DNA from 2 places in the Streptomyces sp. NPDC029836 genome. Region 1 is predicted to be linked to the other one. Evidence: riboswitches for the same ligand, from Rfam matches in the RefSeq annotation. Region 1 holds a riboswitch; the other holds the start of a gene.
The links. Region 1 has a riboswitch for S-adenosylmethionine ahead of ACZ4XJ_RS07515 (aminotransferase class V-fold PLP-dependent enzyme). Riboswitches for the same ligand answer to the same signal wherever they lie in the genome.
Positions count from the first base shown of each region.

Region 1 (6,957 bases):
CTGGGCGGACGGTCGCCTGGGCATCTACGGCCTCGCCAAGGCCAACATGCGCAAGATCTTCCCGGACCACTGGTCCTTCATGCTGGGTGAGATCTGCCTCTACAGCTTCATCATCATCATCCTCACGGGTGTGTACCTGACGCTGTTCTTCCACCCGAGCATGAACGAGGTCGTGTACCACGGCTCGTACGTGCCGATGCAGGGTGTCCGGATGTCCGAGGCGTTCGCCTCGACCCTGGACATCAGCTTCGACGTCCGCGGCGGTCTGCTCATCCGGCAGATCCACCACTGGGCGGCACTGATCTTCGTCGCGGCGATGATGGTGCACATGATGCGCGTCTTCTTCACCGGCGCGTTCCGCAAGCCGCGCGAGATCAACTGGATCTTCGGCTTTCTGCTGCTGGTCCTCGGCATGTTCACCGGTTTCACCGGTTACTCGCTGCCGGACGACCTGCTCTCGGGCACCGGTGTCCGCTTCATGCAGGGCGCGATCCTGTCCGTGCCGGTCGTCGGCACGTACCTGTCGATGTTCCTGTTCGGCGGGGAGTTCCCCGGTCACGACTTCGTGGCCCGGTTCTACTCGATCCACATCCTGCTGCTGCCCGGCATCATGATGGGCCTGCTGGTCGCCCACCTGATCCTGGTCTTCTACCACAAGCACACCCAGTTCGCGGGCCCCGGTAAGACGAACAACAACGTCGTCGGCATGCCGCTGCTGCCGGTCTACATGGCCAAGGCCGGAGGCTTCTTCTTCCTGGTCTTCGGCATCATCGCGGCCATCGCGGGCATCGCCTCGATCAACCCGATCTGGGCGCTCGGACCGTACGTCCCGGACCACGTGTCCACGGGCGCGCAGCCCGACTGGTACATGGGCTTCTCCGAGGGCCTCATCCGTGCGATGCCGGGCTGGGAGATCAACCTCTGGGGCCACACGCTCGTCCTGGGCGTGTTCATCCCGCTGGTGATCTTCCCGCTGGTGCTGGCGACGATCGCGGTGTACCCGTTCGTCGAGTCCTGGGTCACCGGCGACAAGCGCGAGCACCACATCCTGGACCGCCCGCGCAACGTCCCGACCCGTACCGCCTTCGGTGTGGCCTGGCTGACCTGGTACGTCATCCTGCTGATCGCCGGTGGAAACGACATGTTCGCGCAGTACTTCCACCTCTCGATCAACTCGATCACCTGGTTCGCCCGGATCGGCTTCTTCGTCGGCCCGGTCATCGCCTTCGTCATCACCAAGCGGATCTGCCTCGGCCTCCAGCGCCGGGACCGGGACAAGGTGCTGCACGGTCGCGAGACCGGCATCATCAAGCGCCTGCCGCACGGTGAGTTCGTCGAGATCCACGAGCCGCTCTCGCAGGGCAAGCTCCACACGCTCACCTCGTACACCACGTACGAGCCGATCGAGATCGGCCCGACGGTCGACGAGAACGGCGTCGAGCGCAAGGTGAAGGCCACCGAGAAGCTCCGCGCCAAGCTCAGCAAGAGCTACTACGCCGAGGGCAACCAGATCCCGAAGCCCACGGTGGAGGAGTACAAGGAGATCCAGAGCGGCCACGGCCACCACTGATCCTCCGCACGACCGCTTGAGGGATTGATTTCGGTCAATCCTGGTGTCGCCACGGCAAGAGCCCCGTCCACGGTCCGGACGGGGCTCTTTGCCGTCCCCCAGGGCTGGATAGGCTGGCCCCCATCCCATTCGACGTGGCAACCTCACCCGGCAGCAGGAGCGGACCATGAACGTGTTGACCCCGACAGGCGGCGACAACGTGGCGGCCCGCGGCTGGCCGGGCCTCCTCGACGCCCTGCTGGACGGCCGGGACCTCGGCGCGGACGACACCGCCTGGGCGATGGACCGGATCATGCGGGGCGAGGCCACCGACGCCCAGATCGCCGGCTTCGCGGTCGCGCTCCGGGCCAAGGGGGAGACCGTCTCGGAGATCAACGGGCTCGTACGGGCCATGTACGCGCACGCCAACCTGATCGAGGTCCCGGGGCGGACGGTCGACATCGTCGGCACCGGCGGCGACGGCGCCAAGACGGTGAACATCTCCACGATGTCGGCGATCGTGGTGGCCGGAACCGGTGCCAAGGTCGTCAAGCACGGCAACCGGGCGGCGTCCTCCGCGAGCGGCTCCTCCGACGTCCTGGAGAAGCTCGGCGTCAACCTCGACCTCACCCCCGCGCGGGTGGTCGAGGTCGCCGAGGAGGCCGGGATCACCTTCTGCTTCGCCGTCAAGTTCCACCCGGCGCTGCGCCACGTGGCGCCCGCCCGCAAGGAACTGGGCATCCGGACCACCTTCAACTTCCTCGGACCGCTGACCAACCCGGCCAAGGTGCGCGCGCAGGCCACCGGCGTGGCCGACCCCCGGGTGGCGCCCATCGTGGCCGGGGTACTGGCCGAGCGGGGCTCCTCCGCGCTGGTCTTCCGCGGTGACGACGGCCTCGACGAGTTGACCACCACCGCCACCTCGCGGGTCTGGTGGGTCCGGGACGGCTCCGTCACCGAGTCGCCCTTCGACCCGCGCGACATCGGGATCCCGCTCGTGGACGTGTCGCGGCTGCGCGGCGAGGACGCCTCGTACAACGCCGACGTCGCCCGCCGACTGCTGGCGGGGGAGACCGGCCCCGTCCGGGACGCCGTCCTGCTGAACTCGGCCGCCGCCCTGGTGGCGCTGGACCCGGGTACGGGCTCCCTGGAGGAGCAGCTCGCGGCGGGCGTGACCCGGGCGGCCGAGTCCATCGACTCGGGATCCGCTCGGGCCGCGCTGGAGCGCTGGGTGGCGGCCAGCAACGCCTGAGGCATCCTTTCGGCCAACACCCCGGTCCACGATGCGGACCGGGGTCTTGCGCACGAGGGATCGTGTGGCAGGATTCTGACCAGGTCACGAGTGACAGCGTTTAGGCCCCGGCTTGCTGTCCGGCAACCCTCCTTCCGTGGCGGGGTGCCCCGGGTGATGACCAGGCCGTAGGCAGCGAGGTCTACGGCAAGCGCGGATCCCTCGACACCAGGGGTCCTGGTCTCTCGAGGAGCGTTTTCCGTGAGCAAGCGAATGCGATAGGGCGGCTCCGCCCCCACTTCACCCCTCGGACCGGGGCACTTGCGTGCACCCGTGTCACTTCCGAGGGCTTTCCCGTACCCCGACGGCCGCAGCGCCGCATCCGCGTACGGGCACACCGAAGCCATTCCGCCCTGCCTGCCGGGAGATACCGCCATGTCCGCATCCCTGAACACCGCCGCGACCACCACCGCCGTATGCGCCGACGGGCCCGCCTGTGGCGAGCCGCTGGCCGTGCTCGGCCGTGACGTCACCGTCCCGCTCGTGACCGGCGGCGAGGTCACCTACGCCGCCCTGGACTACGCGGCCAGCGCCCCCGCGCTCCAGCGGGTCTGGGACGACGTCGCCGCGTACGCCCCCTACTACGGCAGCGTCCACCGCGGGGCCGGCTACCTCTCCCAGCTGTCCACCGACCTCTTCGAGCAGAGCCGCGTCACCGTCGCCGAGTTCCTCGACTGCCGGCCCTCCGACCAGGTGGTCTTCACCCGGTCCACCACCGACTCCCTCAACCTGCTCGCCGCCGTCCTGCCGGCCGACTGCCAGGTGTTCGTCTTCGAGACCGAGCACCACGCCTCGCTGCTGCCCTGGACGAACGCCCGCGTCAGCTACCTCAACGCCCCCCGCACCCCCGGCGAGGCCGTCGCCACCCTGGAGCGGGCGCTCGCCGACCGCACCGCGTCAATCGAAGAGGGCCACGGCCCGGCGCTGGTCTGCGTCACCGGCGCCTCCAACGTCACCGGCGAGCAGTGGCCGGTCAAGGAACTCGCCGCCGCCGCGCACGCCCACGGCGCGCGGATCGTCCTGGACGCCGCCCAGCTGGCCCCGCACCACCCCGTCTCCGTCCAGGACCTGGACGTGGACTGGGTCGCCTTCTCCGGCCACAAGCTGTACGCGCCCTTCGGCTCGGGCGTCCTCGCCGGCCGCGCGGACTGGCTCCAGGAGGCCGACCCGTACCTCGCCGGCGGCGGCGCCTCCCGCAAGGTGGCCCGCCGCGAGGACGGCGGCGTCGACGTCGAGTGGCACACCACCGCGGCCCGCCACGAGGCCGGCTCCCCGAACGTCATCGGCGTCTACTCCATCGCCTCAGCCTGCAAGGCCCTGAAGGAGGCCGGGTTCGAGAACCTGGTCGCCCGCGAGAACCAGCTCATCGCGAAGGTCCGCGAGGGCCTGGCGGAGGTCCCGGCCGTCCGCGTGCTGTCCCTGTTCGGGGACGACGCCCCGCGCGTCGGCGTCATCTCGTTCGTGGTCGACGGCTGGAACAGCAGTCACTTCGCCGCGGCCCTGTCCGCCGAGTACGGCATCGGCGTCCGCGACGGCCTCTTCTGCGCCCACCCGCTGGTCCGCACCCTGCTCGGCAGCGAGCCGCAGGCCCAGGGCGAGTGCGGAGCCCCGGAGGCCGCCCCCGGCGAGCGCTCCCTGAACGCCATCCGCGTCAGCTTCGGCGCGGGAACCCCCGACGAGCACGTCGAGCGGTTCGTCCGCGCGGTGAAGGAACTCGTCGCGGACGGCGCCAAGTGGCAGTACCGCACCGAAGAGGGCCGCTGCGTCCCGGCCGTCTGACGGGCTGTGGCCCACACCGAGTGGGGGTCTCGCCCAGGACCCGCCCGGGTGCCCGTCCGGGTGCCCGTCCGGGCTGCGCGACGGCCGCCCCGCCCCGGTGGGCGGGGCGTTGCCCGGGCCCCGAGCGCTACGCGTCGAGGCCGATCGCGAACGCGGCCTCCAGGTCGTGCTGGGAGTACGTGCGGAACGCGACGTGGGTGTCCGTCGCCTCGACGCCGGGGATCTTGCTGATGCGGCCCGGGATGATGTCCGCGAGGTTCTCGTGGCGGGCGACGCGGACCAGCGCGATCAGGTCGTACGTGCCGGTGACCGAGTAGACCTCGCTGACACTGTCCAGCTGCGCGATGGACTCGGCGATCTCGGGGATGCGGTCCACGCTGGTCTTGATGAGCACGATCGCGGTGATCACGGTTGGCTGTCTCCCTCGCCGGCAGTCACTGGTCGCCTCACTCTAGTCGTACGCCGATATCGGACCCACGCGTACAGGAAGCCCAGGGAGAAGCCCACCACGTGGGCCAGGTAGGCCACCCCCGGACCGCTCTCCGCCCGGTGCGCCGCCAGCCATTGCAGGCCGAACCAGAACAGCAGCACGACCCACGCGGGGAAGCGCAGCGGCAGGAACAGCAGGAACGGGAACAGGCTGGTCACCCGTGCCCGCGGGAACAGGCAGAGGAAGGCGCCGAGGACCGCCGAGATCGCGCCGGACGCGCCGACCAGGGTCTGGTCGGAGGAGGCGTTGGCCGCCGCGTACGCGGCCAGCGCGAGGTATCCGGTGCAGACGTAGAACACGAGGAAGGGCGCCCGACCCATCCGCTCCTCCGCCATCGCCCCGAAGACGTACAGGAACAGCATGTTCCCGAGCAGGTGCAACCAACTGCCGTGCACGAAGAGCGCCGTCAACGGGGTGAGCGGCGCCCGGCCGGCTCCGGAGAACAGCTCGTCCGGGACCACGCCCCAGTGCCTGAAGTACGCGGTGCCCGTCTCGGTCAGCCGGTCGCCCGTCCCGTAGGAGGGGTTCAAGCCCGACGCCGGGCCGAGGACGAACGCCACGCAGCAGCCGGCGATCAGCGCGTACGTGATCACCGGGCCCCGGGCGGCCTCGCGGACGGTCCGCCACCTTACGATCATGCGGAAGAGCATGACGCAGGTGCACCCCCTCGGGGGTGGTGCCAGGCCGTAGGGTTACGTGCGCGGTCCGCGGACCGCCGCGAAAGGCTTTGATTGAATGAGCTACGAAGGAGAGAGCGGCCTGATGACGGTTCCCCTGCCGACCGACACCACCCGGTGGCGCTGCACGCTGTGCGGCAACCTCACGCGGTTCGACGTCACCCGATCGTCGAAGGTCGTGGAGTACGTCCACCTGGACCTCGCCGGGGAGCCCAAGGTCGAGGAACGCGAGGTGGTCAGTGAGACCATCGAGTCGGTCCGCTGCCGCTGGTGCAACGCGGTGGACCAGATCGAACTCGTGGACAGGCCGGGCACCGACTCCTGACGGAGCCGGGCCCACAGTAGATCACGGTAGGGGTGACGGATTGTGGAGCCAGCAAGCGGCGCTGAGCCGGCCGACGAGGCCGGCGACGCCGCCGAGGTGCTCGACCGCCCGCTGCCGGAAGGCGTGCGGCGCCGGGTCGTCGCGCTCGTCTCGGACGCCTTCGGTGGCCTGACGGTCGCCGACCTCCCGGCGCAGCTGCGTCAGTACGCGCGGTTCACCCCGAGCCGGCGCGCCAAGTTCGCGGGCAACGCGATGGCCGCGGCCGTGGAGGCGGACGCCGTCTTCCGCGGCCGGGTCGCGGACAAGCTGCGCGAGGCGCAGCCGGAGCTGACCGGGGCGCTGGAGTCGGGGGCGCCGCCGGCCGCGGCGGACCCGCTGGACGTGGCGGCCGCCGCGTACGTGCTGCGCCCGGCCGGCTGGGTCAAGCTGGTGGCCTCCGCCGGCGAGGAGGCGCAGCGCGCCGACGCCGAGCGGGTGGGCGACGAGGCGCGGCGCGAGCTGGAGCGGCTGCGCGAGGAGTTGGCCCAGGTGCGGGAGCAGCAGAGGTCGGGCGGCGAGCAGGTGCGCGCCGACCTCGAAGCGGCCCGCAGGGAAGCCGAATCGCTTCAGCGCAAGCTGCGCAGCGCCCTGAGCGACGTCAAGCGGGGTGAGGCGGCCCTGCGCAAGGTGGGCGCCGAGATCGACGGGATCCGCGGGGAGGCCGCCGCACAGGTGACCGCCGCCGAGAGCGAGTCCCGGCGGCTCAAGTCCCGCCTCGCGGAGGTGGAGTCGGCGTTGGAGATCTCGCGCCGGGCCACCCGCGAGGGCCGCAGCATCGAGGACATGCGGCTGCGGCTGCTGCTGGAC
Region 1 covers NZ_JBVHZI010000002.1:372,959-379,915, reverse strand. The annotation lists gene qcrB (cytochrome bc1 complex cytochrome b subunit) at 1-1,570, shown strand, start outside; gene trpD (anthranilate phosphoribosyltransferase) at 1,737-2,801, shown strand; SAM riboswitch class IV at 2,884-3,000, shown strand; gene ACZ4XJ_RS07515 (aminotransferase class V-fold PLP-dependent enzyme) at 3,216-4,619, shown strand; gene ACZ4XJ_RS07510 (Lrp/AsnC family transcriptional regulator) at 4,747-5,028, opposite strand; gene ACZ4XJ_RS07505 (rhomboid family intramembrane serine protease) at 5,025-5,759, opposite strand; gene ACZ4XJ_RS07500 (hypothetical protein) at 5,872-6,111, shown strand; gene ACZ4XJ_RS07495 (NYN domain-containing protein) at 6,151-6,957, shown strand, end outside.

Region 2 (6,957 bases), on a different contig from region 1:
GCCTTGACGGCGACGGACTTGAAGGTGCCGCGGATCTTGTTGACGACCAGGGTCGACAGGGCCTCGCCCTCGACGTCCTCGGCGATGATCAGCAGCGGCTTGCCGGACTGCATGACCTTCTCCAGGAGCGGCAGCAGGTCCTTGACCGAGCCGATCTTGGAGTTGACGATCAGGATGTACGGGTCGTCGAGGGACGACTCCATGCGCTCCATGTCGGTGGCGAAGTACGCCGAGATGTAGCCCTTGTCGAAGCGCATGCCCTCGGTGAGCTCAAGCTCCAGGCCGAAGGTCTGCGACTCCTCGACCGTGATGACGCCTTCCTTGCCGACCTTGTCCATCGCCTCGGCGATGAGCTCGCCGATCTGGGTGTCGGCGGCGGAGATGGAGGCCGTCGAAGCGATCTGCTCCTTGGTCTCGACATCCTTGGCCTGCGACAGCAGGGCGGCGGAGACGGCCTCGACGGCCTTCTCGATTCCGCGCTTGAGAGCCATCGGGTTGGCGCCGGCGGCTACGTTGCGCAGACCCTCGCGCACGAGGGCCTGGGCGAGCACGGTGGCGGTGGTCGTACCGTCGCCGGCGACGTCGTCCGTCTTCTTGGCGACTTCCTTGACCAGCTCGGCGCCGATCTTCTCGTACGGGTCCTCGAGCTCGATCTCCTTGGCGATGGAGACACCATCGTTGGTGATCGTGGGGGCGCCCCACTTCTTCTCAAGGACGACGTTGCGACCCTTGGGGCCAAGGGTGACCTTGACGGCGTCGGCGAGCTGGTTCATCCCACGCTCAAGGCCGCGCCGGGCCTCCTCGTTGAACGCAATGATCTTGGCCATCTGAAGTGGTCCTCCCGGACAGGGGTGGATTGCTCCGGACCGCGCCCGCGCCCGCGACGGACGGCCTGCGGATTCGGCGGTTCCTTCCCGCCGGACCCTGCGGGCCTCACCGGCCCGGTCCTCGTCTTAGTAGCACTCTCACCTGGAGAGTGCTAACGCCAATGATTAGCACTCGACCCCCGCGAGTGCAAGCGGCTTCGAGCAATGTCCGCCCCGCGCCGGGCCCGCCGGCGGCTCGGGGGCCGGGCTCCGCAAGGGCCCCGGGGCCGACACGCACGAGGGGCCCGCATCCCCGTGTCCGGGATGTGGGCCCCTCGTGTGTGAGTGCGTCGGTGGTCGATCGCGCTTCGGGACTCAGCCGGCAGCGAGCTTGACCATGTCCGCCTGCGGGCCCTTCTGGCCCTGCGAGATTTCGAACTCGACCCGCTGACCCTCTTCAAGGGTGCGGTACCCGTCCATCTGGATGGCGCTGTAGTGGACGAACACATCCGCGCCACCGTCGACCGCGATGAAGCCGTAGCCCTTCTCCGCGTTGAACCACTTGACGGTGCCCTGAGCCATGCCTAACTCCCCTATTACTGGCCCTTGCGCAGGTCCGCGCTTCGCGAACCCGGGTCAGAACTTGCGCCGGAACGCCTCGACCGGGGCTGAATGTATCCGCACCGCTGCTGTCTGCAACAGGTCAATCCGACGAGAATTCCGGACACGCGAAAACATTGAAATAGAGTGAAAATTTGGCATATTCTCGGGCAACTCGGGCCTGACAATCCACGCCAAAGCCCCATAGCGCGCACTCATGTTGACTCAATGTCAACCCTCCCCGGCCCCGCTCATATGCGGCGGGCAAGAACAGCGGAGGGGACTTCCCCAACTCTACCGCTATCAATCAAGCAGAATTGCCCCCTCCACTTATTGGCGGAGAGGGCAATTCGGAAATCGACGGGCGGCGCCGGCCGCCCGGGGAGGGCGAGCGGGCGAACGATCAGCCGCCGGCGACGGCCGGGATGATCGAGACGCCGGCGCCGTCGGGCGTCGCCGTCTGCAGCCCGCCCTCGAAGCGCACGTCGTCGTCGTTGACGTAGACGTTCACGAAGCGGCGCAGCTTGCCCTGGTCGTCCAGGACGCGCGCGGCGATGCCCGGGTGGCTCTTCTCCAGGGAGTCGATGACCTCGGCCAGGGTCGCGCCCTCGGCCGGAACCTCGGCGACGCCGCCGGTGTAGGTGCGCAGGATGGTGGGGATGCGGACGTTGACGCTCATGGCGCTACCGCCTTTCCGGGTGTCGTGGGGAGGATCAGGCAAGGCCGGCGGCGCGGAAGGCTTCCAGGCTCGGGCGGATGGTGGCGGTCTGACCGCTGTCGGCGGCCACCGCCTCCAGGGTCTTGAGGCCGTCGCCGGTGTTCAGGATCACGGTGGTCAGCGTCGGGTCGAGCTGCCCGTTCTCGATGAGCTTCTTCGTCACGCCGACGGTGACGCCGCCCGCGGTCTCGGCGAAGATGCCCTCGGTCTGCGCGAGGATCTTGATGGCCTCGACGACCTGGGTGTCGTTGACGTCCTCGACGTATCCGCCGGTGCGCCGCGCGATGTCCAGGACGTACGGGCCGTCGGCCGGGTTGCCGATCGCGAGGGACTTGGCGATGGTGTTCGGCTTCTGCGGGCGGACCACGTCGTGACCGGCCTTGAAGGCGGTGGACACCGGGGAGCAGCCCTCGGCCTGGGCGCCGAAGATCTTGTACGGCTTGTCCTCGACGAGGCCGAGCTTGATCAGCTCCTGCAGACCCTTGTCGATCTTCGTGAGCTGGGAGCCGGACGCGATCGGGATGACGATCTGGTCGGGCAGCCGCCAGCCGAGCTGCTCGCAGATCTCGTACGCCAGGGTCTTGGAGCCCTCGCCGTAGTACGGGCGCAGGTTGACGTTGACGAAGCCCCAGCCCTCGCCCAGCGGGTCGCCGATGAGCTCGGAGCAGAAGCGGTTGACGTCGTCGTAGTTGCCCTCGATGCCGACGAGGTCGCCACCGTAGACACCGGCCATGACGACCTTGCCCTGCTCCAGGTCGTGCGGGATGAACACGCAGGAACGGAAGCCGGCGCGGGCGGCGGCGGCGCCGACGGCGCCGGCCAGGTTGCCGGTGGAGGAGCAGGACAGGGTGGTGAAGCCGAAGGCGCGGGCGGCCTCGACGGCGATGGCCACGACGCGGTCCTTGAAGGAGTGCGTCGGGTTGCCGGAGTCGTCCTTGACGTACAGCTTGCCGGTGACGCCCAGTTCCTTGGCCAGGTTGGCGGCGTCGACCAGCTTGGTGAAGCCGGGGTTCAGGTTCGGCTTGGAGGCCACGTTCGCCGGGACGGGCAGCAGCGGGGCGTAGCGCCAGATGTTGTCGGGGCCGGCCTCGATGGCGGCGCGCAGGGCCTCGGGGTCGCCGAGGGGCAGGTCGTAGGAGACTTCCAGCGGTCCGAAACACTCGACGCAGGCGAAAATGGGACCGAGCTCGAAGCGGGTTCCGCACTCGCGGCAGGAAAGGCCGGTGGCGGGTCCGAGATCAACGGACGCCTGCTCGGCAGAGGTGGCGACGGTCTGTGCAGCCATGATGGCGAGGCCCTTTCTCCTCATCTTCCCCATGGCGCACTTCGCCATGAGACGGAATTGGCACCTTCCCTAGTCGGGGACCTCGCGGGAGTGCGTCGTGGACGCCTCGCGAGAACCGACTGGAGGGTTGCCGGGGCTTCAACGGGCCGTATCCCTCTGCCCCTCTGGATGAGCGGTATGGCACCGGACGGCGCGCTCCATGGCGTGTCCGGGCGTTTGTGCGCGGGACCCCCGGCATGCGGTGGGCCATCGCGTTGTTCAAGACTGTAACCGAAGGTCCGGGTGGTTGAGACAGCCGTCCGAACCGCGAGATGGATCACTTTTCGGTCCAAACCACCGACGCAGCAGGGAGTCCCGAGAGTGCTGGAAGAGGTGGAGCGCTGGCTGGCCGCCCGCTCCTGGTCCGCCGCCGACCGACCGCTCGACCAGCTCCTCGACCGGAAACGGGCGACGGGCACGACGGTCAGCGTGGTGCTGCCCGCCCTCGACGAGGAGGCCACCGTCGGACGGATCGTCGAGGTGATCCGGCGCGATCTGATCGACGGCCCGGCCATCGCGCTGGTCGACGAACTCGTGGTGATCGACTCGGGTTCCTCGGACGGGACGGCGAAGGTCGCCGCCGCCGCCGGCGCCCGGGTCGTGCACCGTGACGAGCTCCTCCCCCGCATTCCGGCGCTGCCCGGCAAGGGCGAGGTGCTGTGGCGCTCGCTGCTGGCGACGACCGGCGAGGTCGTCTGCTTCGTCGACGCCGACCTGCGGGACTTCGACTCCGCGTTCGTGTCCGGGATCGTGGGTCCGCTGCTGACCGATCCGCAGGTGCAGTTCGTCAAGGCGATGTACGACCGCCCCCTGGGCGACGCCCCCGGTCAGGGCGGCCGGGTCACCGAGCTGGTCGCCCGGCCGCTGCTGAACCTGCACTGGCCGCAGCTGGCCGGCTTCGTGCAGCCGCTGGGCGGCGAGTACGCCGTACGCCGCTCGCTGCTGGAGCGGCTGCCGTTCCCCGTCGGGTACGGGGTCGAGCTGGGCCTGCTCGTGGACGCGTTGCACACCGTCGGACTGGACGCGCTGGCCCAGGTCGACGTGGGCGTCCGGCTGCACCGCCACCAGGACGGGCAGGCGCTCGGTCGGATGGCCGCGGCGATCTACCGCACGGCGCAGCTGCGGCTCTCGCGCGGGCACCTCGTACGGCCGGAGCTGACGCAGTTCGAGCGGGGGCCGGCCGGTTTCGTGCCGCGCACGCACCCGGTGGACACCGAGGAGCGGCCGCCGATGGCGGGCATCGAGGAGTACGCGGGCCGTCGCGTGGCGTAATCCTCCGCGGGCCCTCGGCGTACGGGCGTTTGACCGGGGGCGGGCCTGGCTAGGTTGGCCGCATGGCTTCTCAGGTACTCGTCGCCGCGAACCGCGGCCCGCTCTCGTACGCCCTCGATCAGGACGGCACCCTCAGTGCCCGGCGCGGTGGGGGCGGTCTCGTCTCCGGTCTCTCCGCGGCCCTCGCCCGGCAGCCGGAGGCCGTGTGGATCTGCGCGGCCCTGTCCGACGCCGACCGGGAGGCGGTGCGCCGGGGCGTCGCCGAGCCGGGCGTGCGGATGCTCGACATCGACCCCGCGGTGTACGACGACGCGTACAACGGCATCGCCAACTCGGTGCTCTGGTTCACCCACCACCACCTGTACGACGTCCCCCGCGAGCCGGTCTTCGACGCGGCCTTCCGGCGGCAGTGGGCCTCGTACACCGCCTACAACCGGGCGTTCGCCGAGGCGCTGGCGCAGGAGGCCGCGCCGGGCGCCCGCGTGCTGGTGCAGGACTACCACCTGGCGCTGGTCCCCGGTCAGCTGCGCGAGCTGCGACCGGACCTGCGGATCGGGCACTTCACCCACACGCCGTGGGCGTCGCCCGAGTACCTGCGCATGCTCCCCGACGACATCCGCTCGGAGCTGGTGTGGGGCATGCTCGGCGCGGACGTGGTCGGTTTCCACACCTGGGCGTGGGCCGACGGCTTCATGGCAGGCGCCCACCTGGACGACGAGCGGGGCACCGCCCGGCCGATGTCCCCGGCGGGCGTCGAGCCGTCCGGGGCGCGCTGGGTGGACAAGAGCCCGTCGGGGCCGGTGCGCCACCGGCGCACGGACGTGGCGGTTTTCGCGCTGGGCGTGGACGGGGACGACCTGCGGGCCCTGGCCCACCGGCCGGAGGTCGACGACAAGCTGGCGGCGCTGCGGACCGAGGTCGCGGGCCGCAAGGCGATCGTCCGGGTGGACCGCACCGAGCTGTCGAAGAACATCCTGCGCGGGCTGCTCGCCTACCGGGAGCTGCTCACCACGCACCCCGAGTGGCGGGGCGAGGTGGTGCACCTGGCCTCCGCGTACCCGTCCCGGCAGGACCTGGCGGCGTACCGGTCGTACACGCAGGCGGTGCGGGACCTGGCGGCGGAGATCAACACCGAGTTCGGTACCGAGGACTGGCAGCCGGTGCTGGTGTCCGTCGAGGACGACTTCGCGCGGTCGCTGGCCGCCTACCGGCTGGCGGACGTGGCGCTGGTCAACCCGGTGCGCGACGGCATGAACCTGGTGGCCAAGGAGATCCCGGTGGTGTCGGAGGCGGGCGTCGCGCTGGTCCTGTCCACGGGGGCCGGGGCGTACGAGGAGCTGCGGGAGGACGCGCTGGTGGTCAGCCCGTACGACGTGACGCGGACGGCCGAGGCCCTGCACGCGGCGCTGTCCATGCCGGCCGCGGAGCGGGCGGAGCGTACGAAGCGGCTGGCGGCGGCGGCCACGGCACTGCCCCCGGCGGCCTGGTTCACGGCCCAGCTGGACCGCTTGGAGCCCGGGGCCTGACCCGGAGCGCGCCGTACCGGGGCGGATCCCGGTACGGCGCGGGCGCCGGTCAGGCGCGCAGGGCCTCGGCGAGCGCGGCGAGGAAGGCGGTGACGGCGGCCGGTCCCGGCAGGACCAGGTCGGCGCGGGCGGCCAGCTCGGGCACCTCCGCCGAGCCGCTGCACACCAGCAGTCCGGGCAGTCCGTCGGCTCGGCGCTTCTCGACGGCGGAGAAGGCGGCGAGGTCGCCCAGGTCGTCGCCCGCGTACAGGACGGCCTCGGCGTCGCGTTCGGCGAGGAACTCCGTCAGGGCGACGCCCTTGTCCATGCCGGGCGGCCGCAGTTCCAGGACGGCCCGGCCGGGCTCGACCATCAGCCCGTGCCGCGCGGCCAGCTCGGCGAGCGGCTCCCGCAGGGCGGCGAAGGCCTGTTCGGGGTCGGCGGCGCGGCGGGTGTGGACGGCCAGCGCGCGGCCCTTCTCCTCGATCCAGGTGCCGCGCCAGGCACCGATGGAGTCGAGGAAGCCGGGCAGCTCGGCCCGTACGGCCGCGACGCCCGGGTGCTCGGCGGGCGCGTGGACGATGCCGGTGACGGCGTCCCAGCGCTCGGCGCCGTAGTGGCCGAGGACCACCATGTGTTCCAGTCCCGGGACCCCGGCGAACCCGCCGTACCGCACGGCGACCCCGGCGGGGCGGCCGGTGACGACGGCGACGGCGGCGACCTCGGGCGCGA
Region 2 covers NZ_JBVHZI010000016.1:99,880-106,836, reverse strand. The annotation lists gene groL (chaperonin GroEL) at 1-827, opposite strand, end outside; gene ACZ4XJ_RS32170 (cold-shock protein) at 1,182-1,388, opposite strand; gene ACZ4XJ_RS32165 (MoaD/ThiS family protein) at 1,810-2,085, opposite strand; gene thrC (threonine synthase) at 2,120-3,409, opposite strand; SAM riboswitch class I at 3,427-3,584, opposite strand; gene ACZ4XJ_RS32155 (glucosyl-3-phosphoglycerate synthase) at 3,770-4,720, shown strand; gene ACZ4XJ_RS32150 (alpha,alpha-trehalose-phosphate synthase (UDP-forming)) at 4,783-6,246, shown strand; gene otsB (trehalose-phosphatase) at 6,296-6,957, opposite strand, start outside.
Region 2: another riboswitch for S-adenosylmethionine. It lies ahead of thrC (threonine synthase); the one in region 1 lies ahead of ACZ4XJ_RS07515 (aminotransferase class V-fold PLP-dependent enzyme).